DNA from 3 places in the Pseudoalteromonas sp. SR43-7 genome. Region 2 is predicted to be linked to each of the others. Evidence: predicted binding sites of a transcription regulator. Region 2 holds the regulator's gene; each other region holds the start of a gene.

Evidence for each region. Region 2 encodes LexA, which represses DNA repair genes until DNA is damaged. Its sites were predicted from a motif close to TACTGTATNNNNATACAGTA; they were not measured.
Region 1: a site for LexA is predicted at 3,236-3,255, ahead of H5087_RS05005 (LexA family transcriptional regulator). Genes of this name have one in related genera too.
Region 3: a site for LexA is predicted at 4,789-4,808, ahead of dinB (DNA polymerase IV). Genes of this name have one in related genera too.

The regions. Positions count from the first base shown of each region.
Region 1 is NZ_JACJDY010000004.1:210,787-218,716, reverse strand. Features, by position in the region: gene H5087_RS05015 (transposase) at 1-526, shown strand, start outside; gene H5087_RS05010 (hypothetical protein) at 559-2,766, opposite strand; gene H5087_RS05005 (LexA family transcriptional regulator) at 3,267-3,683, shown strand; gene H5087_RS05000 (Y-family DNA polymerase) at 3,668-4,927, shown strand; gene H5087_RS04995 (HNH endonuclease) at 5,008-5,688, shown strand; gene H5087_RS04990 (hypothetical protein) at 5,968-6,264, opposite strand; gene H5087_RS04985 (hypothetical protein) at 6,362-6,670, opposite strand; gene H5087_RS04980 (hypothetical protein) at 6,775-7,155, opposite strand; gene H5087_RS04975 (hypothetical protein) at 7,233-7,622, opposite strand.
Region 2 is NZ_JACJDY010000020.1:12,210-20,139, forward strand. Features, by position in the region: gene H5087_RS14810 (chaperone modulator CbpM) at 1-153, shown strand, start outside; gene H5087_RS14815 (hypothetical protein) at 216-941, opposite strand; gene H5087_RS14820 (hypothetical protein) at 1,255-1,635, shown strand; gene H5087_RS14825 (PaaI family thioesterase) at 1,636-2,076, opposite strand; gene lexA (transcriptional repressor LexA) at 2,244-2,861, shown strand; gene coxB (cytochrome c oxidase subunit II) at 3,344-4,486, shown strand; gene ctaD (cytochrome c oxidase subunit I) at 4,486-6,078, shown strand; gene H5087_RS14845 (cytochrome c oxidase assembly protein) at 6,078-6,608, shown strand; gene H5087_RS14850 (cytochrome c oxidase subunit 3) at 6,644-7,519, shown strand; gene H5087_RS20305 (DUF2909 family protein) at 7,422-7,730, opposite strand; gene H5087_RS14860 (SURF1 family protein) at 7,745-7,930, shown strand, end outside.
Region 3 is NZ_JACJDY010000027.1:27,771-35,700, forward strand. Features, by position in the region: gene H5087_RS17435 (S9 family peptidase) at 1-222, shown strand, start outside; gene H5087_RS17440 (methyl-accepting chemotaxis protein) at 365-2,002, shown strand; gene H5087_RS17445 (leucyl aminopeptidase family protein) at 2,074-3,594, opposite strand; gene dinB (DNA polymerase IV) at 3,724-4,776, opposite strand; gene H5087_RS17455 (thioesterase family protein) at 5,504-5,932, shown strand; gene H5087_RS17460 (aldo/keto reductase) at 5,951-7,003, shown strand; gene H5087_RS17465 (ABC transporter substrate-binding protein) at 7,120-7,930, shown strand, end outside.

The DNA.
Region 1 (7,930 bases), on a different contig from region 2:
TGAAGTGCTTATTACGCAATTTAAAGTGTTATTAAAAGGTATTGAAAAGCTCGATAAAGCAATAAAATCGGCTTATAAAGCCCAGCAGGATAAAAAGATATTTGATAGCTTACCCGGTGCAGGTCCACAACTCGCCCCACGTTTACTTGTTGCTTTTGGAAGTAATCGTGCGCGTTACAATGATGCTGCAGAGCTTCAAAAGTACGCGGGTATAGCGCCTATTATTGAGCGCAGTGGTCAAAAGATGTGGACTCATTGGCGTTATAGTTGCCCCACTTTTTTAAGGCAAACATTTGTAGAATGGGCAGGCTTTTCTATTCGTTATTCATTTTGGGCTAAAGCGTATTATGAGCAACAAAAAGCCAAGGGTAAGCCGCACAACAGCATTATTAGATCACTGGCATTTAAATGGATAAGGATTGTATTTAGGTGTTGGAAAACGAATACACCCTACGATGAATCAACGTATTTAGCAGCATTAAAACGCAGAGGCTCACCACTTTTAAAATTTGCAATTAATAGCTAAATTTTACTAGTCGTCCACCTCAGGGCGTGTTGTTATAGGGCTGGCTCACTTTCTTGGGGAACAGACACAGCAGACTCTAACTCTAATATTTCTGAATACAACGTGGTCAAGTGTTCAATAGTTAAATCTAATATCGGTTCATACATAAAAGAATTAAGGTGAATATTAGAGCTGACAGTAATACTAACTTTCTCAAGGGTTTTGATAGCATTACTATCTGGCAATTCTTTTACATATGACTTTATTAATGCGCCAAATTGATTCTTTGATTGACACCAATAAGCGTCGTTTTCTTTTATTTTACGCATTTCTTCAATAAGAAAAATTTCAGAAGTCATTCTAATAGCAATTGATAAAAGAACTTTATCCTCTAAATTAAGGCCATCGTGATTGGCCCTATTCTTGATCTCGTTAGCTTTAGAAAATAGTAATTCTTTAAATGAATTTGTATTGTTAGTTGGGTAGGTTGTGCCAAATAATCGATTATAAATTTCATAATACTCCCCAATTGTGATTTGGGAGGTATCTTCTTTCCAGTGAAGCAAGCTAGTCAGCTTTAAGTAGTCAGGATCATCTTCACCTTTTATGTATTCAAGAAGATTTCTTGTAAAAGGTACAGTTGCGCATAAGATAAAATCACTACTTGTTATGTGCTCTTTCCACTTACCAATAAAATAATTTTTTATACCTTCAGCTTTTGATAGTTTTATGCCATCAGCCGTTCTACTAGCCATTAAGCATCTTTCATAATGTACGAAGCTATTTGATAAAGTCCTGAAGAAATCAAAATTATGGGTCAAAATTAATTGTGAAAAATACTCTACTTTTGATATATCCTCAAGATATTGAACAATTGCATGCTTATTCTTATAGTCAAAAGAATCCGCAACGTCGTCAATAATAAAAAGTGTTGGCGCTGACTTCCTTTTTCTATCTTCGACTTCAAAGATAAAATTAAGAAGATAGAGTGCACGCTTCTCTCCTTGGCTTAAAGACTTTATTTCACTTCTGGTACAATCTATTCGATCATCACCATCTTTAAACGTGAATTTTAATTTTGCTTTATCTTTTCCTAAAGCAGCTTCAACTTGGTTGAATAGTGACAAAGTGAATGGCATATCCACAAAGCGGTTATTAAAAAGCTCTATAGCTTTAGACCAATTCGGTGCTTCTGTTGCTGCGTCTAATTCGATTTGTCGTAGCTCAGTCTGATTGGCAGAGAATGCTTCTAGAAATACGTCAGTATCTGGACTGTTTTGAATATAAAAAGCCCACAAGCTCCTCTTGAATTCTACTTGATTCTCAGGCTTAACATTATGTAAAAGCAAATCAACTTCTGTTGCGGAAATACTTTCCAATAATGAAATCAACGCTTGAGTTTGCGCATTTTTAGATAAGTTACCTCTTAACTTTTTAAGCTCAGCATCACTGTCGATTGATTCATGCACAATTTTCATCTTTTCTTGAAGCTCTTCGTAATCAATTGAAGAAGCATCACCTTTTAGGTGAACTTTATGCCCACCTGCAAAGTACCCTTGGTTGTTTAAGGTGTTAAAAGAAGTATCAGCTTTTACAGGGTTAAAAACTCCGCGACTATAAATAGAACCTGTCTGATTAAAAAGCTCTTGATATCGTTGATTAAACTCATTAGATTTTGATAAAAATTCAGGACTCTCTAATATCGCAATAGCTTTAGGGTCAAAGATATCATTATAAATAAAACTTCCTAAATCATCTCCAATGACAATTTCTTTTGCTAACTCTATCGCTCTTACAAAATCATCTGCGTGAAAGTCATTTATCAGTTTATTTTCGACATCATCTTTTTTTATTTTTGATTTTTTTTGGAGTGATGTACCAAGCTTTGATTTCAGCTTATTAATATTTGAAATTAATGAGTCATATCTAGCCTTACTTTCCTGATTAATAAGAATATTCGTTACAGCTTCATTATCAGAGTTTATTTCTATTTCAGATTTAAGAACGTATATTTGTTCCTTTTGGATATCGACATTATCAACTTCAACAATACAAGTTGTTTGGCGATTAAAACGCTCTTCTTTTGGTTTTTCACCTTTTGATAAAGCATCAAAAGTTCTAGAAAACGATGTTTTCATCAATCCATTTGGGGCATAGATTGAGTAAGCTTTAGCTTTTCCTCGGGCATTCGACAAATCAAAAGCTTCATCTAATGAAGAAATACCGTAACAGTTTTCAAGACGTACTTTAAGGTTATCCATAACTCATCCTTTTAATTATTCACTGAGGGTAGGTTAATCATCTAGCCCTATAACAGCTTATTGAACACCATTTTAGCGGTTCATAACACACTAAAACGGCGTTTAATAATGTTGTCGCACAAAATTAGCCTTCTACTCAAATAAGCAGGAATAAATTTAACTTTTTAATGTCCGCTTATCGCTCTTTTGAGGCATTCGCCTCAACACGTTTTGGGGCAAAAACGAGTTTACCCCTCTTCCGCTTTCTTATAGTTTGCTCAAAAAACCGCCTTTATATTAATAACTAAATAGGCTTTTAGGCCAGTCTTTAATTAAGATTATTCCACAGAATAGTTTTCACGAAACGGTGACACCTCATTAAAGATGATATCTCGATAACTCATTGTTTTGCTGAAGTAAGAACGATATTAGCTTAGTTAAGCTCTCATTTAACATTTAAATTTCTTGGTAAGCGTTGCAAGCTGAATTATACTGTACAAATAAACAGTGTAGAGGTGCGTATGTTTGTTATTCCAATTTTTATAGAGGCCGGTATTACAGGATTTGAGTCTCCTGCAGCAGAATATACAGAGCTTGGAATTTCACTCGATGAACTCATAATAAAGCACCCTAATGCGACATTTATCGGTTTAGCATCGGGTGAATCAATGCAAGATGTAGGGATTTTCGATGGTGACTTACTCGTTGTAGATAGAGCTGAAAATGTGAGTACTGGCGATGTGATTGTTGCGAGTTATAACGGGACTTTTGTGTGTAAAATAATAGATAAAAAAAACCGTTTACTCATTTCTGCTTCTAAAAACTATCAGTCTGTTTATATCTCTGAAAATGATGACTTTAAATTAGAAGGTGTTGTTACTTCGAGCATTCGTCTTCATAAGAATAAAGCCGAGCTGAGTCGATGTTTGCCCTCGTAGATGCTGTTGCTTTTTATGCGAGTGCAGAAAAGGTCTTTGACCCCTCTATTCGCTTTAAACCAGTTGTGGTTCTAACAAATAACGATGGGTGTATTTGCGCCATATGCCCTATTGCCAGAAAGCTGAACATTCCAAAATTTCAGCCTTACTTCAAAGTTAAAAACTACCTAGAACAACATAATGTGGTTGTTCGCTCATCAAACTATGAGCTGTATGCTGATTTGAGCGATCGAATGATGACGGTTATAAACCGCTTTTGTGATGACCACTATGTTTATAGTATCGATGAGTCTTTCCTTCGTTTTACTGGCTTCACTAAAATCATTGATGATTGGGCCGACTATGGACAAACAATACGCCGTGCTGTTTGGCGTGAAACCGGTCTACCCGTTGGTGTTGGGTTTGGTACGACACCTACGCTAGCTAAAGCCGCCAACCATGCAGCTAAAAAGCTGTCCGGCTATAACGGTGTTGCAGTTATTAACGATGAGCATTCTCGCCAAGCAATACTGACGCGAATGGATGTCACTGATGTATGGGGCATAGGCTCCCGTTTAGGAAAGAAACTTAAATTCATGGGGATTAACACAGCTTGGGAGCTCGCTTGCCAAAATCCTAAGGCCATGAGAAGAATGTTCAGTGTTGTCGTTGAGCGAACAGTCAGCGAATTAAACGGTATCGCGTGTTTAAGTTGGGATGAAGTAAAGCAGAATAAAAAAGAGATATACTCTACAAGAAGCTTTGGTGAAAGAGTCTGTGATATAACAACACTAAAATCAGCTCTCGTTACGCATGCTGCCATTGTTGGCCGCAAACTGAGGGATCAGCACTCTTTAGCAAAACGTATCGTTATATTTGCTGCCAGCTCACCTCACGAAGAATTTTATTATAAAAAATCACTTCTATATGAGTTTCCCATACCGACATCGGATACCAGTGTTATGGCTAAAGCCGTCTCTGACGTCATAAATGATATTTTTAAAGTAAATACGCGCTTTTATCGCTGCGGTATTGGTGCAATAGAATTAGAGAGTGAGATATTCCAACAAGCTGACATGTTCTCTGTCAGTGAAGATAAACCAAGGATGATGGAGTGCTTAGATGCTATAAATAAACGATATGGCGTGGGCACTTTATCAATCGGCAGTGAAAAGCTTACACAAACGTGGAATATGAAGCGTGCTTTCTTATCACCTCACTACACAACACGTTGGTCAGACATCCCCATTATAAAATGCAATTAAATCGGTTATTGTATATTTATCAACCATAGCTTTAGACAGTGACGTTATTGGTTAAATAACGTCAGGTATAAGGAATTTTAATGAAAGCGCTAATATTAATACTAACTTTGATGGCCTCCAGTAGTGCCTCAGCTCACAGTGGTCGAACGAATTCAGAGGGTTGCCATAACGATAAAAAGCGAAACGAGTATCACTGCCATAGCAGTAAAAGCAAGCCAACATCCAGTTCGCCAAATATAATTAAACCAGTGCCAAAAGGCTTCGCAATTGGCTCGCTTACTTATAATAGAAAAGATTGGCCACATTGGGTTGATGCCGATAATGACTGCCAGGATGCAAGAGCTGAAATACTCATTAGAGATTCAAAGTCACCAGTTAAATTTAAACGAAATAAGCCCTGCAACGTTTCTTGGGGTGAATGGATAGACCCATACACTGCTCAAACATTTTATAAAGCCTCAGATATCGACATAGACCATATTGTACCTTTAGCCCATGCCCATGAAATGGGGGGTAAATACTGGACTCGAGATCAAAGAAGAGCATTTGCCAACGACTTTGAAAATCTCTTAGCTGTAGAAGACAACGCAAACCAATCTAAAGGCGCTCAGCCACCACATAAGTGGATGCCCCGAAATAAGCACTTTCATTGCGATTACCTAAATAAATGGAAATACATAAAAGGTAAATATGGGCTCAAAGAAAGTTTTAACGAAAAAACGTTTATCAACAATCTAATTAGTTCAAATGGTTGCAACTAAAAACATATGCGCCTAACGTAGACATCTCTAATTTGTAGTAGCTCATATCCGATCTTACAGTTTAAAAGAACGGGTTTAGACTTCGCCTGACAGGCGGCTTTGAGCGAGAAGCAGACGGTCGAGTAAACTCGTCGATGGACAGAAATGAGTTAGGACGAATGCGTGCTTTGTGCCATAAGTGGACAGTGCTAACGCTTTGCTAATTGGCTGCCGCAGCGCAGCGTAGGCAGTCCAGTGGAGGCCATGCTGTTTGTGGCCGGAACGAAATTAAGCAACTTGTTATGTTGAAACATGCTTGATAAGCCCCTTAGCTACGAAATAAAAAACAAAGCAGACAAATAACAGCCCAAGGAAACGAATTGCTTTTGGTGCGTCTTTCTTAATTTTCACCTGAACGGCGATGCCAAACTCATCACCGATGAGCCACAAAAATATCTTGTGTAAACTCCATAAAACCATAAATACGTAAACACTGAGGAGCCCATAAAATTCAACATCGGCTACCATCAACGTGATCGTAATGATTAATGCAGCTACTAATACCCCAAAACTGATTGTCTTAATACGAGCGATCAATATGCTGCTCCAACATAACGCCCAAATTTAGCGCGGAAAGCCGCGCAGCGGGTTGACGTCGCAGCCAGCGTTGTTTGCTGGCGATAAAATTTGCTTGTTATAGCGCGACTGAACCGATTAAACCGGTTATGGCTAATACACCAGCACTAATAATTAGCTTGTCTGAAATTTGATGTCGCTTACTGGCACCTACTTTTTGAAAAGCCTCAGACATAGGTAAGAATAGTTTTTCTGGGGCAAGACCGATTGAAATACACCCAAGTGCGCCAGCTATACCCTTTATAAACTCAAAAAAGTTGAATACATCGAACTCGAAAATTTCTAGTACTGTATTAAGAAATATGGCCGCGCCTAAAGTCAAAAAGATAAATGACGCAATTTTGTACTTCCGTTTATCTCCTATCATCCAAACTCCATTTAGCGCTATAACGCCCGCCACACGGGCGAGCAACTTGTTGCGAGTCCAGCGTCGCAGGCGCGATGTGCTGGCGCTTGTTATGTGCGTACATGCTACAGAACATGAACATCGTTGATTGTTGCAGCATAATTGTTGTTCCCAATTGGTACAAACTCAAATTCAACAGTTAGGTCGGTTATCTCGCCATTGGCGGGTAAATAAAAGCCGAAGATCAATGAGCCTGAATCGGTTTCTAAAAACTCAGGGTAACAATTCGCTATATTTTCGTTTTGAAAACTCACAGGGGCATCGCTACCAAAGTAATCATGCACAGCGTCTTTGAGTTCAGATTCTGCCCATACAACACCATAGTTATTGTTTATATCAATGAGCTTTTCTGCGTCTTCAAATTGATTTGTGGCTAATAAGCTCAGCCAATGCTGACAATAACTTTTAAGTTGATTCTCTTTATCTTCACTGGTGATTGAGAGCATGAGATACCTTAGAGCACATAACGCCCAGCGCAGACGCAGCCAACGCGTAGTGTTGGCTGTCGCTCTGCCGCTGCTTGTTAGTGTGTACGGAGTTCGGGGCACATTTCACGAAGTTGCATACTTGCCAATTGCACCATAGTCTTGTTGAAATTTTGAGCATAGCTTTTGGCCTGCGCTCTAAGAGCTTCATGGTTAACGCAGTACTGCGAATCAGCTCCAACCCAAAGCATCTCCCATTTAGTATTTTTAAAAATACATGAAGTAAATGAGATATCGAAGCCTGGGCGAGAAGGTGCAATTCCATCCGCTACTGCGATGAAGTAAACATTATTCTCTTTAAACGCCTTCTCAGCCAGACTAGCTGCAACTTCTGGTTTGTAATTATCCTTTTGCGATTCAAAAGAGCAATCAGCAAGAGCCTTTCCAGAAACTAAACATAGTAGTGACAATATCAGTATTTTTTTCATGCTTACACTAACATTTTATAGTGCGTTGATCGCGTATATTTCTGCCGACGCTACGCTCATTTTTTCACATTATATAGTTTTAACAAATAATCTAAGGTATTACTATCATTAAGTTTTCTAAAACTTTAAAGAAAAGTTAAATAGAACAATATGCGCGCGTCGCTCATTTTCATGAATATATGCGCAAACCACATAGATTAGCCAATCAACTAACTATTGTATTAAGACAATCTCAATGGCCGGTTATCGCTCTAAGCGGACTAGAAAAATTTCACAAAATTTATTAATTAAATTTATAAATTCTTAAA
Region 2 (7,930 bases):
TTAGTTAAAAAAGCGGCCCGTATCCAACATGACTTTTCGTTAGATTGGTCGGCAATAGCTTTAGTTTTACAATTGCTGGGTGAGCGTGATGAGTTGATTTTCGAAAACGAAATGTTAAAGCGACATTTGAGTCGATTTAAGCACTTGGAATAAAATAAGCCCTAGGCTTATTTACTCTTTGATAAGTGGGCGCTAGCTCTCAAAAACCAATATGACTACTTTGATTTATTCTTATTTTTAATTCGGATAAATCGTTTTAGTCGTATATTTTGAATAAGTAGTAATATTCCACTTAAACAAAAAAGTACACTGGTTGCTGAAAAGCTAATAAGCAGTGGATTATTAAAATTCTCTCGCTCATCGTAATCCATAATATGTAACATCCAAAAAAAGTCGAATATTCGCCATAGCGTGCTGCGAACGGTGACAACTTTGCCGTTATTTTCTGACAAGTACAGTGTTGTGTTAAATGTGTCGTCAAATTGGACCTGCCATACATTGGTTTTATATCCGACTTCCCGCGTACCTTGCTTTAGTAGTACAGCGCTTGTTACTTGAGCGTCAATAAGTAAGTGTGCTTTAGCATTTGCGGTAATTTGTATTTTAGTTGGCGGCTCAAATGGTCGGCCTGTTATGCCATTGAAGCTTTGCTGCTCGTTATTACTAAAGACAGTAATAAGTGGTGTAGTTAAGAAGTTCTCAAAAATTATTTGTGTTGGATTAACCACCTGAGAGGCAATATCGTCAAGGGAGGCAACATAATCAGCCTGCGTAAATGGGTTATTAAGAGTACGTGTTGCAAGATGCTCCCCATGAACTTTATCAAGAGGGATTGCACTCATAATTAAACCACCTAGTAACCATGCTAAAATTTGTAGTGCTAATAAATAACCTAACCATTTATGTAACTTGCGAGCATGCTTAAATATTTTTTTATTCATGTTTTAGTCTTATTATTTTTAGAGGCTAGTTTATTACATTAATAGGATAAGTTACTGCGACATTTTGTCGCAGTTTAAACTATAGCTTACTGTAATCATTTAAAAATAAAAAAGATTACACTTAAATTCCTAACATGACTTATCTGTTTAATTGAGCTAGATGTTTGATATCCAGCTAGCTTTAAATGCTAAAAAATACTTAAAAGCTGCGAAATATCCATATAAAGTGGTTAATAGAGCATAGTTGATTTGGTATAACGGTAAAACTGCGTTAAAGTTTGCAATGAAATTATTAGAGGATAAATACGAAACGATGTCGGAAATTCAATTTTTAAATGTAGATCTTGAGCTTGAATCAAAGCAAGATATTAGTTTGCTAGTGGCGGACTTGAAAAAAGTCGCGACGATTTTACATTATGACAAAGACGAATACCGTCAACTAGCGCGTATTGAAGCTACAGGTGAGGTGAGCACACCTGATAAAGCCATAAACCATATATGTGAGCTTATTGAATCGTGTTCGCGTAATGCGCTAAAGCAATGGTTAAGCTGTTCACGTAGAACGTTTGATATTGGTTTTGAATCAGGGACTTCTCCTAAGTGCTTTAATCAAGCCTTAGATGCAGATACATTATTGCGTATATCTGCGATTGGTGCGGGTATGGAAATTACCATTTACCCAATCGAAAAGTAACTATCTTCGCTCTACGACTGCTGCGGTCATTTTTGATACGCAGCACAGCTCATTGCGGCTATTTGTAATTTTTATTTCCCATACTGAACTACGTTTGCCAATATGAAACGCTCTAGCCGTTGCTGTTAAAGTGCCGTTGCGAGATGCTTTTAAATGACTTGCGCTAATTTCCTGCCCTACACAGTAAAATTTAGTAAAATCGACAACAAAGTTAGCGGCATAGCTGGCAACTGTTTCGGCAAGTACAACGTTAGCACCGCCGTGAACCATGCCCATTGGGTTATGATGCTCAGGAATTGCCGGCATTGTGGCAACCAAATAATCATCGCCAATTTCTGTGACTTCTATCCCCATAGTTTTCATTAATGTTCCTTGGCCATTAATGCCTTGTTCTAACTGCTTGCACAGCTCTAAGGTGATGGGCTGGTACCAAATACTCATAATGTCTCCTTTGCATTTTTAATCATTTATAAACTTAGCTTTAGTTATATCCCTAAAATGTACACAAGTGAAATTACTTTAGCTATTTTAAGGCTTAATTTAAATTTGCGATTTTTATTTAACTGTATATACTCACAGTTAAATGTACTGTATGGAAAACCAGTTGTATGCGACCATTAACGAACCGCCAAGCTCAAATACTCGAACTAATTAAAGTTTTTATTAAAGACACTGGTATGCCTCCTACACGTGCTGAAATAGCGCAAACATTAGGTTTTAAAAGTGCCAATGCTGCTGAAGAACATTTAAAAGCACTTGCTAAAAAAGGCGCAATTAAAATGAAACCAGGTGCAAGCCGTGGTATTCAATTAATTGAAGAAGAAGAGCCAGAACAATTAGGTTTACCGCTTATAGGGCGTGTTGCTGCTGGTTCACCTATTTTGGCGCAAGAGCACGTTGAAAGTCACTGCAAAATCGATCCATTAATGTTTAAACCGGCTGCAGATTTTTTACTACGCGTTAACGGTATGAGCATGAAAGATATTGGTATTATGGATGGTGATTTACTTGCTGTACATCGTACTCAAACCGCTGAAAACGGACAAGTTGTTGTTGCCCGCCTAGACGAAGACGTAACTGTAAAACGTCTTGAGAAAGCGGGTCGTAAAGTATTACTTCATGCTGAAAACGACGATTTTGACTCTATTGAAGTAGATCTTGAGAATGAGTCTTTTAATATTGAAGGCTTAGCCGTTGGCGTTATAAGAAACGCTGATTGGATGTGACTTTAAAAATAGCTTTTAAACAAGCAGTTTTATAAATGCGTACTAACTAGTACGCATTTTGTTTTAAAATTTGTACTAAAAATAGGGCGTAAACAGCCCACTGACTATTTAAGCTGTAAACTTTTTTGCACTTATATTTTCCCCCTCCGAATGCGTTAAACCCCTTTGTTTTGCTCATATTTTGAACTTTCTGTTGCCCAGTTGATTACCGATTTTTTATTAATTATTCAATATCACCTGATTGTTTTTTATACTAAAACTTGCTTGTTGTTCGTTTTTTAGCTAATTGTTAATGTGCTGAGCTAATAATAACTCACAGCTTTTTAGTTTTGAGAACACACAATATACACAAACTCGTTGTTGGCGCAGCAAAACCAATCAATATTAAATGAGATTGGCTAAAAAAATAAAAATAACGAATTGGCGTTTAAGCCGTATGCCTCTTCGCTTTGCATTCGCAATAGCATCAAAGGAGCCGTCACATGGGTAAACTGACCTCTACCTTGTGGCTTATATTATGTGTTTTTTCGCACCCAGTTTTGGCTAACAGCCAATACAATATGCGCAAAGGCGTAACCGATATAAGCAATAATGTATATCAGCTGCACATGACCATATTTATAATATGTTGTGTGATTGGGGTGATAGTGTTCGCAATTATGTTTTGGGCACTTATTCATCACCGTAAATCTAAAGGGGCTGTACCTGCCCAATTTCACGAAAGCACTAAAGTAGAAATACTTTGGACTGCAATTCCGTTTGTTATTTTAATTGCTATGGCAGTACCAGCCACTAAAACCCTTATTGCAATGGAAGATGCCAGCAAAGCTGATCTCACTATTAAAATTACGGGTTCGCAATGGAAATGGCATTATGAATATATGGGCGAAGATGTAGAGTTCTACTCTATTTTATCTACCCCGCAAGATGAAATAGCGAATCTTGCAGATAAAAACCCTAACTACTTACTTGAGGTTGATAAGCCTCTTGTACTGCCAATAAATCAAAAAGTACGATTTTTAATGACTTCTGATGATGTTATTCACTCTTGGTGGGTACCTGATTTTGCAGTTAAAAAAGATGCGAACCCCGGCTTTATAAACGAAACATGGACGAACATAAACGAAGAAGGTACTTACCGAGGCCAATGTGCTGAGTTGTGTGGTAAAGACCATGGCTTTATGCCCGTTGTGGTGGTCGCTAAATCTGAAGCTGATTTTAAAACATGGCTTGCAGATGCAAAGCAGGCTAAACAAAAAGCAGCATTAGCAGATGCCGCATTACTTGATAAAACCCTCCCAAAAGAAGAATTAATGACTTTAGGCGAACAAGTATATATGGCTAATTGTGCTGCATGTCATCAACCTACTGGCATGGGGTTACCGGGTGTATTTCCTGCACTTAAAGGCAGCCCGATAGTGCTTGGCGATATAAAAGATCACATTGATGTAGTTATCCATGGACGACCCGGTACGGCAATGCAAGCTTTTGCCAAGCAGTTATCTATAAAGCAATTAGCTGCGGTTATTACTTATAAACGTAATGCGTGGGGTAATGATACGGGTGATGTTATTCAACCGAGTCAAATACAGACAGCACTTGATGCCAAAGTGGAGGCGAACTAATGAGTAGTATAGTAGAACAACCTAACGCCAATGAAGCTCATCATGCTCATCACCCAGCTAAAGGTTTTAAACGCTGGCTTTACACAACTAATCATAAAGATATAGGTAGTTTATATTTAATTTTTTCGCTGACCATGTTCTTAATTGGTGGCGCAATGGCCATGGTGATCAGAGCTGAATTATTTCAACCAGGTTTACAGTTGGTCGACCCTCACTTTTTTAATCAAATGACCACAGTGCATGGTTTAATTATGGTGTTTGGTGCGGTTATGCCCGCCTTTACAGGCCTTGCTAACTGGATGATACCACTTATGATTGGCGCGCCAGATATGGCATTGCCAAGAATGAATAACTGGAGCTTTTGGATTTTACCGTTTGCGTTTTTAATCCTATTGGCATCGTTATTTATGCCTGGTGGGGGTCCTGCATTTGGTTGGACTTTTTATGCACCACTGTCCACAACATACAGTAATGATAATACTGCATTGTTTGTATTTGCCGTACATATTATGGGAATTAGCTCAATAATGGGCGCAATCAATGTGATTGTAACCATAGTGAACTTACGTGCCCCCGGCATGACATGGATGAAGTTGCCCTTATTTGTATGGACGTGGTTAATTACTGCCTTTTTATTAATAGCGGTAATGCCAGTGCTTGCAGGGGCTGTCACTATGGTACTTACCGATAAGTATTTTGCGACCAGCTTTTTTGATGCCGCAGGCGGTGGCGACCCGGTGATGTTCCAACACATTTTTTGGTTTTTTGGTCATCCCGAAGTATACATTATGATTCTTCCTGCCTTTGGCATTATATCTACAATAGTACCTACCTTTTCTCGTAAAAAACTTTTTGGCTATGCCTCAATGGTATACGCCACATCCTCCATAGCACTATTGAGCTTTATTGTATGGGCTCATCATATGTTTACTACTGGGATGCCGGTAGCTGGCGAGTTGTTTTTTATGTACGCGACCATGCTTATATCGGTACCTACAGGAGTAAAAGTATTTAATTGGGTTGCCACAATGTGGAAAGGCTCAATAACTTTTGAAGTGCCAATGCTTTTTAGTATTGCGTTTATTGTGCTGTTTACCTTGGGTGGTTTTTCGGGATTGATGCTGGCAATTACACCTGCTGACTTTCAGTATCACGATACTTATTTTGTAGTGGCGCACTTTCATTATGTATTAGTAACAGGGGCTGTATTTTCGATAATGGCAGGTGCTTATTATTGGCTGCCTAAGTGGACGGGCAATATGTTTAATATCACATTGGCTAAATGGCATTTTTGGCTATCGCTGGTGAGCGTGAACGTACTGTTTTTTCCTATGCATTTTGTAGGGCTTGCCGGTATGCCGCGTCGAATTCCCGATTATGCTCTTCAATTTGCCGACTTTAACGCAATCATAAGTATTGGTGGGTTTGCCTTTGGTTTATCGCAATTGTTGTTTGTAGCTGTGGTAATTAAATGTGCGCGTGGCGGTGATAAAGTGCCTGCAAAAGTATGGGAAGGAGCAGAAGGTCTTGAGTGGGAAGTTGACTCTCCAGCGCCATATCATACTTTTTCTACGCCGCCGGTAATTAAGTAATGACACACGCACCGCTACTCAAACGTTTGGTACTTATTTGCATAGGCATGTTTGCCTTTGCCTTTGCTTTAGTACCTTTGTATGACGTGTTTTGTGATGTAACAGGGCTTAATGGAAAGCCTTCGCTTGAGCAAGCAGAACAAAGTACACAAATAGTACAAAACCGAGAAGTCGGCGTTAGCTTTACTACTCACGCACAAAGTGGTGCACCGTTTGAAGTTAAATCAAAAGAATACAGTGTAGTGGTAAAACCCGGTGCAATGCGTGAAGTAATGTTTAGTGCAAAAAATAACAGCAACCTAGATAAAGTAATGCAGGCTGTACCATCAGTCTCACCAGGTAAAGCGGCAAAGTATTTACATAAAATAGCCTGTTTTTGCTTTGATCAGCAACCTCTAAAAGCAGGGGAAGAGCTTGAATTTAAATTGCTTTTTTATGTTGATACCGCACTGCCAAGCGACATTGAAGAATTAACTTTATCTTATACCGTATTTGATATTAGTGAACAGCTGGTGGCAAGTAATAACTAGCTTTTTAAACTAGTGTGAAACTAGGAGTAAATAAAATGAATCAAGAATCTGAGCATTATTACGTACCAGAGCAAAGCCCGTGGCCTATTGTAGGTGCTGTTGCATTGTTTTTTATTGCAGTAGGGGCAGGCTTGACTGTTATGAGTGTAGGTAAAGAAGGTGGTAGCGGGGTTTATCTGCTTTATGCCGGTATTGCTGTGCTTGTGTATATGCTGTTTAGCTGGTTTAAAAATGTAATTAGTGAATCGGACCAAGGTTTGTACTCAGCACAAATGGATCGCTCTTTTAGACAAGGTATGAGCTGGTTTATTTTTTCTGAAGTTATGTTTTTTATGGCCTTTTTTGGTGCGCTTTTTTATGCACGCGTATTGTCGGTACCTTGGCTTGGAGGTGCAGGCAATAATGCAATGACTAACGAAGTATTATGGCCTACTTTTGAAGCCGTTTGGCCGCTTGTTTCAACACCTGCTGGCGAAACTACTCAAGCTATGGGCTGGCAAGGCTTACCACTTATAAATACCTTAATACTGCTTACCTCCTCAGTTACTTTACATTTTGCCCACGTAGCGATGGAAAACAATAAACGCACTCCACTTAAGGTTTTTTTAGGCGCTACTATTTTATTGGGCGTTTGCTTTTTAGGGCTGCAAGTTGAGGAGTACATGCATGCATATAATGACCTTAATCTAACGCTAGATGCGGGTATTTACGGTAATACGTTCTTTTTATTGACTGGTTTTCATGGCATGCATGTAACGCTAGGAACCGTACTTTTATTTGTAATATTTTTACGGATATTAAAAGGGCACTTTACTAAAGATAAGCACTTTGCTTTTCAAGCAGCTGCTTGGTATTGGCACTTTGTTGATGTGGTGTGGCTGTGTTTGTTTGTATTTGTATATGTGCTGTAGCGTTTATTGGCGAATTATTTGCTTTAATAAAACCAAGTTTAAGCGCTGCAATAACAACAACTAAAACAACGATCGAAAACAATACGCGACGACCTAAAAAGTGAGACATAGGTCGTCCCCCTGTTTTCCCTGACACCATAATAAACAATGCTCTAAATAAGTTAAAAAGTATAAATATTAACAACAGTACGATAATAATTTTAATAATCACTGAGTTGACCCTTTATGCAGTTAGTTTTATGGCACAAACAAAAGCTTAGCTCACTAATCACACTTTGTATGGTTGTGGTTGTTGTACTTGTGTGTGTGCGATTAGGGTTTTGGCAGTTGGAGCGAGGTGAGCAAAAGCAGCAACAACTAACCGCCATAGCTAAGCAACAGACTCGTGGTGTGATGAGCTGGTCTCAATTA
Region 3 (7,930 bases), on a different contig from region 2:
GATGGCTTAAAAGGCCCATTAATGATTTACCATGGAATGGCTGATGACAACGTATTGTTTACGCATTCAACTAAGTTGTTTAAACAACTGCAAGATAACGAAAAACAGTTTGAAATGATGACCTACCCAGGCTCTAAGCACAGCCTACGCGGTAAACAAGTGCAAACACACTTACATCAAACAATTACAAACTTCTTTAATCGCCATTTTGACGTTAAATAAGCAAGTAAAGTAATAACAGACTAAAGGCTGATTGATAAATCAGCCTTTTTTTTGCATTAATAGGCGTTAAGCCTAGATTAAACTCTTTTTTTAGCTACGCTTATTCTATGCGCTAAAGCGCACACTTTTTGAGGATAAATGTATGCCTAATCTACGAAGTCTTAGTATAACCCAGCGTTTTTCACTGTTAATAGCCATCGTTGTATTTGGACTAATAATACTTAGTATATCGAGCCTAACTCACCAATATAGTTCGCTAAAAGACGAGCAATACATAAAAACACAAAATGTAGTAGAAACGGCGTACAGTATAATCGAACACTATTATGCGCTTGAACAAGATAACACTCTCACTCAACAACAAGCTCAATCACAAGCACTTAATGCAATAAAAGCACTGCGCTACGACAAAACCAATTACTTTTGGATTAACAATTACCAGCCAACAATGGTTATGCACCCTATAAAACCTGCGCTTGATGGAAAAGATTTAACTAATAACAAGGACCCTGACGGCAAAGCATTGTTTGTTGATATGGTAAATATAGTTAAACGCTCTGGCGAAGGATTTATCCCTTATAAATGGCCAAAACCAGGTAAAGATAAACCGGTTGAAAAAATCGCATTTGTTAAAGGTTTTAATCAATGGCAGTGGATTATTGGCTCGGGTGTTTACCTTGATTCAATTGACGAAGCATTTAGCGAGCAACGTAACCTTATAGTCATCAGTGCAATAATTATGATTATTGCTGTTATTTTACTTAGTTACTTTATAGGTAAGAGTATTTTAATACCGACTCGCTTAGCGGCCGATATGATGAAAGACATTTCTCAAGGCGAAGGCGATTTAACCCGTAAATTAAATGAATCCGGTAATGATGAAATATCTGAACTATCACGTTCATTTAATTTATTTGCTCTAAAAATGCGAGAGTCACTTGTTCATGTAGCACAAAGTGCAAACGATGTAAGCGAACATGCGCATACAGTTGACGACTCAAGTAGAACAAGCCACTCATTTATTGAGCTTCAAAACGATAGTTCAACCCAAGTTGCAGCTGCCATGGAGCAAATGACTCACCAAATACACGATGTGAGCCGTAACGCTGAAGCCGCAGAGCAAGCAGCTAAGGATGCAGCACAAAATGCATCAACGGGTAAAAATGTGGTTGCGCAAACAATTACAGCAATAGAAACACTCTCAAGCAACATTGAAACAGTCAGCCGTGTAACAGAAGATTTAGCCAACGAGAGCCATAATATAGGCTCTGTGCTTGATGTAATAAGAAGCATATCAGAACAGACAAACTTACTGGCATTAAACGCTGCCATTGAAGCTGCTCGCGCAGGAGAGCATGGTCGAGGATTTGCTGTTGTTGCTGATGAAGTAAGAACATTGGCCAGTCGTACAGGGCAAAGTACTGACGAAATTCAAACCATGATCACTAAACTACAAGAAGGTGCAAAAGCAGCAGTAGAAGCAGTTAAATCAAGCCAAGCACTTTCAGTTTCTACTGTAGAGCAGGCGTCATCAGCCAATACTTCACTTAATGAAATAGAACGACTTGTTTCAATTATTACCGAAATGAACAGCCAAATAGCACGTGCCACAGAGCAACAAACGCAAGCTGCCGACGAGGTTAATTTGCGTATAAATGAGCTATCTCAATCAACTGAGCAATCATTAAATAATACTAAGCAGCTTACCGATGCCAGTGATAATCTCAAACAAAGTAGCGAAGGTCTTTCGAGCGTAGTTAATCGTTTTAAATTAGATTAATCGATAGCGTTCTCATAAAATGCAAAAGCCCTGAATTAACAGGGCTTTTTTATTACATGTAAGTTTTTAGCTTACAAACAATAACGTGCAAACAAGCTCGTTACTGATGCAGCTGTTGGCTTACCATGCTGCCAATCACCGCCTTCAACACCGCTACCTGCTATATCCATATGAACATAAGGTAGAGGCTGTGCAGAGTCATTACCGTGCTTATCAAGCCCACCAACAATAGCCATAAACGCCATAGGGAACTGATGTCCACGAGCAGTAACGGCAGATGCTGCGTTATTGCTAGATAAAACATCGTCAGCTAGCGTACGTGGTTTAATAAAGTCGTAGTCTTCACGGCGTGAACGCGATACTTCAGCGCCATCGGCCCACAAATCTCCAAGGTCAGCTATTTGACGTGAGACACCAGCACTACGAGCTGGACCATTTTCAACATACGCACCGTAAGGACCCATTGCACGTGCCGCATGACCCGTTAATGTAGCAACAGTAAACAGCGTTGGGTTAATCTCACCTTTAGCTAAATCTTTCATTTCGCTAAGCAGGTCGCCCATTGCTAAACGCCCTTCTGCATCGGTATTACCAATACGTACACGAACACCTTCACGGCTAGTAATAATTTCATCTGGCACAAAACAATCTGAGCCAATAGAGTTGCGAACAACAGCTAAGTACGATACCACTTTAACGCCTTTAGGCTGATAATCAGCAACGGCTTTCATAAAGCCCGCAACAGAAGCTGCGCCGCCTTTATCACGACTCATGCCTGCCATATGGCCGCCTACTTTTAAATCTGCACCGCCTGTATCGTATACAAGGCCCTTACCTACAAACATAAGTGTGCGAGTAATTTCGCCCTCTGGTACATATTCAAGCTTAACAACACGTGGGTGATGGCGCTCAACTGCATACGATGCGCGAGCAACAGTACTTAGCATTGGGTAGTTTTTATCAATAGCTGCAATATCATCAATTACGTCAACTGCAATGTTTGAGCCTTTAAACAATTCAACGCAGTAATCAGCAAAACGTGGGGGAGCCATACGCTCAGGTTCAGTGCCACACAGGTCACGCGCTGCATATTGGCCAGCTGCAATTGCATTAACAGCTTTAATAGTTTGCTCGCTTGCGCCAACTAAACCAATCTGTGTAATTGGTTCAATGCTTTCACCGTGATATTCACGCGCTTCTAATGGCTGCCATAAGGCTTGGCAAGCGCCTAAATAAGCAACTTCTAAAGCATGCTGATAACGGCTATCGCCATTTAAATTTGTTAAAAATAATGCAGGGTTAACACTGCCCGACGCTTTTGCTTCGTTAATTGCTAATTTAGCAGCATCAAAATAACGACGCACGTCGTCGTAATCTCTATTTAACGGACCGGTTGGCGCAAGTACAACGCGCTTGTTTTCAATTACTAATAAAGTAACTTGCTTACCGATGCGAGAATCTACGTTTGCTTGAGCTAAAATAGCATCACGTAATGAGTTATTTGGTAACTGAGAAAAGTCATTACTAATAATAATAAGCGCATCATGAGATGTGCATTCAAGGCTTGCACTAACCGCTTGAGGGTATGCCATAAATAAGGTCCTGTTAGAAAACATAAGCCCCTATTATCGTCGATTTAAATATTGAAGACCAGTAAGGAGCGATGAGCTAAACACATAACCTATCAATAAATGGCAACTTGGAGTTACAGGCTTTACAGCTTAATCGAGAATACTAAGTTGGAAGTTTTGCTCTGGTTCGTTTTTAATGCCAACGCCTATGCCAAGTAATCTTACAGGCTGTTGTAGCCCACGCTGGTAAGCCTTAGTAAGTAGTTGAACAAATATTTCTGTATTTAGCTCGTGATATACCTGATCGGCTGAGGTCACTACAAAATTTGCAAACTTCACCTTAACACTCAATTTATTAATACGGTTTTGTAACTGCTGTTTATTTAGCCTTAAAACTAATTCCTCTAACAATCTTGGCAGCTCATCTAAGCACTCTTGCAAACTTGTTTTGTTGTACTCGTAGGTATGTTCAACACTCAGCGATTTTCTTATACGATCTGTGGATACTTTACCAACATACTCACCTGCACATTTTTGATAAAGCGAAACACCAAAATTACCCACATGTTGCTGCATCCAGTTAACGCCTTTTTCACGTACATCCTTGCCAGTATATAAGCCTTTTAAATTTAGCTTTTCGAGCGTTACTTTGCCCACTCCTGGAATTTTCCCCAGCGGTAATTGCGCTAAAAAGTCATCAACCTCATCAGGCAAAACGACAAATTGACCATTCGGTTTGTTTTCGTCACTGGCTATTTTGGCAATAAATTTAATCGGTGCAATACCTGCTGATGCAGTGAGCCCTGTAGCATTGTAAATATCGGCTCTTATTTGCTGTGCAATAAGTGTGGCACTGCCTTTACATGCGGTGCTGTCTGTTACATCTAGATAGGCTTCGTCTAAAGAAAGGGGTTCAATTAAGTCTGTGTAGCGGCTAAATACTTCACGTATTTGGTTTGAAGCTTCTTTGTATACAGCCATGCGCCCTGGGACAATAACTAAATCGGGGCATAATTGTTTAGCATGATAGTTCGACATAGCCGATCGTACGCCATACTCTCTAGCTATATAGTTAGCGGTTGAGAGCACGCCTCGTCGGCTATTGCCTCCAATAGCAAGCGGTACACATGCAAGTTTTGGATTATCTCGCATTTCTACTGCTGCATAAAAGCAATCCATGTCTATGTGAATAAACTTTTTCATCACCACAATAATAACTGGTTATTTATACAGTCATTATTATAGAATCAAATGTGATAAGCAAGCCTAGGGCCTGTTTATCTTTCGAGGTTAAATTTGCAGCAGTATGTTTGGTATTTAGGCAAGGCAGAGCCTATGTAGTGTGGTTATTCCCCATAAATAGGCGATAACGTAGCACAAATGCCAAACATACGCTGCCCGAAGGGTTCTGCCTAGGGGCAATTTACTCTTTGTTGCCTACATGGATGTAGGTAAGGGGCGTGAGCAGGACGCGGAAGCTTTGCTCGGTTTTTACTTAGCCCACTAGGTCACAAACCTCGCGCCGCGATTAAATAGCCCCTAGATTGAACAAATTTTAATCCTGAAAGGTCTACAGGCCCTAGTTAACGATTAAAAAAAGTGTTTATTGTCCTCTGACCTCTTATAACCACGTAGCCAATACATAACCTCAAATAAAAATCCTGCCAACATTAAAATGATAGCGCCAGATTCATTCCCCATCGCGTAACAGGTAAAAGAGGCTATAAAAACCAAACAAGCTAAGGACCAATTAATTATATTCTGCATATTTTTACCTTTGTGTGTGTTTTTGTGTGTCTGTGTAATTTAACTGTAGACCTAAAATTAAACAGGTACAATCATCTTATAAAAAAACATGCCATTAATTATCTTGAGCTCGTAACCCCATGTTGATAATCTAAGTACTTTAAAAATCAAGGGCCAATAAATAATGCAAACGTTTAAAGATCAGCACCCTATTCATACCGATATCACCATAGCATGGGCTGATATGGATGCGCTACAACACGTAAATAATGTAGTGTATTTACGTTACTTTGAAATAGCCCGAATCGACTTTTTAAATAAAATAAACCTGTTCGACACAATAAGCCCAAATGGTGTGGGCCCGGTAATAAGCGAAAATAACGTTCGCTATAAACGTCCAGTAACTTTTCCCGACACACTCACTGTAGGCGTTACAATTACAGATCTTAAAACAGATCGCTTTACCATGAACTACACCGTTTACAGCCATGCACAAAAAGCAATAACGACTACGGGTGCATCTAAAGTTGTAATGTTTGATTTTACTACAGGGCAAAAAGCCCCAATCTCCGAGCCTCTTTTATCGGCTTTAATCAGCCATGCTCAAAACTAATTTAGTTAAGGAATTTTTATGCAATACAACCCACTAGGTAGCAGTGGCGTAAACGTATCTCGAGTGTGCCTAGGGAGTATGACATGGGGTAAACAAAATACTCAAAGCGACGCTGATGAACAAATAGCCTACGCGCTAGCGCAAGGCGTAAACTTTATTGATACAGCCGAAATGTATGCTGTACCTCCTTCGCCAGAGACCTATGGTAAAACCGAGGAAATTATTGGCAATTGGCTATCGCGTAATCAGCAAAAGCGCAGCGATGTGGTACTAGCTACAAAAATTGCAGGCAATGGATTATCGTGGGTACGTGATGGCGGCAATATTACTCGCCAAACAGTAATAGAAGCCGTGGATGATTCACTTAAGCGACTTCAAACAGACTACATTGATTTATATCAACTACATTGGCCAAACCGCTCTACCCCTCACTTTGGCAGACAATGGCCCGGCACTCTTAAATTTACCGACGTAAATACACAAGAGCAGCAAGCTAGTATGCTTGATATTCTAGAAGGCCTTAATGAATGTGTTAAAGCAGGTAAAATTAAGCACTGCGGTTTATCTGACGATACGCCATGGGGTATAAGCCAGTTTTTAAGTTTGGCCAAAGAGCATAACTTACCGCGAATGGTATCTATTCAAAATGAGTTTAGCTTAGCGCACGCTAAAGACTGGCCGTATTTAATAGAACAATGTGTACACGAAGATATTGCCTACTTACCGTGGTCGCCTTTAGCAGCCGGTTTATTAACGGGTAAATATCTAAATGGAGCTCGCCCTGAAGGCTCTCGTTGGACCTTCATGCAGCGTAACGGTATTTTTAGAGATACACCCAATGCAGAGCAAGCAACTAAGCAGTATGTTGAGCTGGCTCATGCAAACAATATTACTCCAGCACAACTAGCCTTAGCATGGTGTAACCAAGTAGATGGCGTAACTTCTTCAATTATTGGGGCAACATCTATAGCTCAATTAAAGGAAGATATAGACGCATTTAGCATAACGCTAAACGACGAAATTCTTAGTGAGGTTAACACCATATTTAGAAACCATCCGATGCCTTATTAAGCATGTATGAGTTAAAAGCGGCCTTGAATGAGGTTGCTTTTAACTAAAATATTTGACCCTACTACAACCAACACTATACTTTTATTAAGTTTTCTTAATTCAACGAACACTTATCAATGCTGAAAAACGGATACTATGCATTTTGCTTATTAATTGTATTTAACGCGCACGCCGTTGAGCAAAAAGTACAGCCTCTAGAAGAAATTATTTGGCTGCAAAGTTACACGCCCCCTTTTCATATAGCTAAAAGCGAAAGCGCACCACAAGGCGGAATTTGCGACAACCTAACCGAGCAACTCATCAGAACCATAACTGATGTAAAACATACTCGCTTAATTGTTCCTCAGCAGCGTATAAATAAATATTTAAATGAAGGAAAAAACGTATGCTTCCCGTGTGTTATTTATAAAAAAAATAATAACCAACAACTTAACTACTCAAATCCAACAACGGTATATCCCCCATTTTCAATTATCACGACTAAAGAGCTAAAGCCGCAATTAGAAGAAAAGCACGGCTCGCCTATTCACCTTATTAATTTATTAACCGACCCGCAATATGTATACGGGCAAGCGGCTGCACGTAAATTTACAACTAAAATTAATACAATTATTGAAAATACAAAACGAGATAAAGAGTCTTCGTTAAGTTGGAGTAGCGAAAATGAAAGTCAGGCTGTTATAGCACGCTTGAGTCACGGCTTTTTAGACTACTCTATTGATTACCCGTTTATGGCAGATTACTTTAATAAACAAGGGGAGTATACGAATATAGAAAGTGTGCCAATTGCAGAAAATGACATTCAATTTATAAGAGGAGCAATAGGCTGTGCGGCTAAAGCACCTAATAATTTTGCAGAGCAAGCCCTTAAAAAAATTAACCGCGCATTAAAAAATAATGTACTTCAATCGCCTGAGTATCAACAAA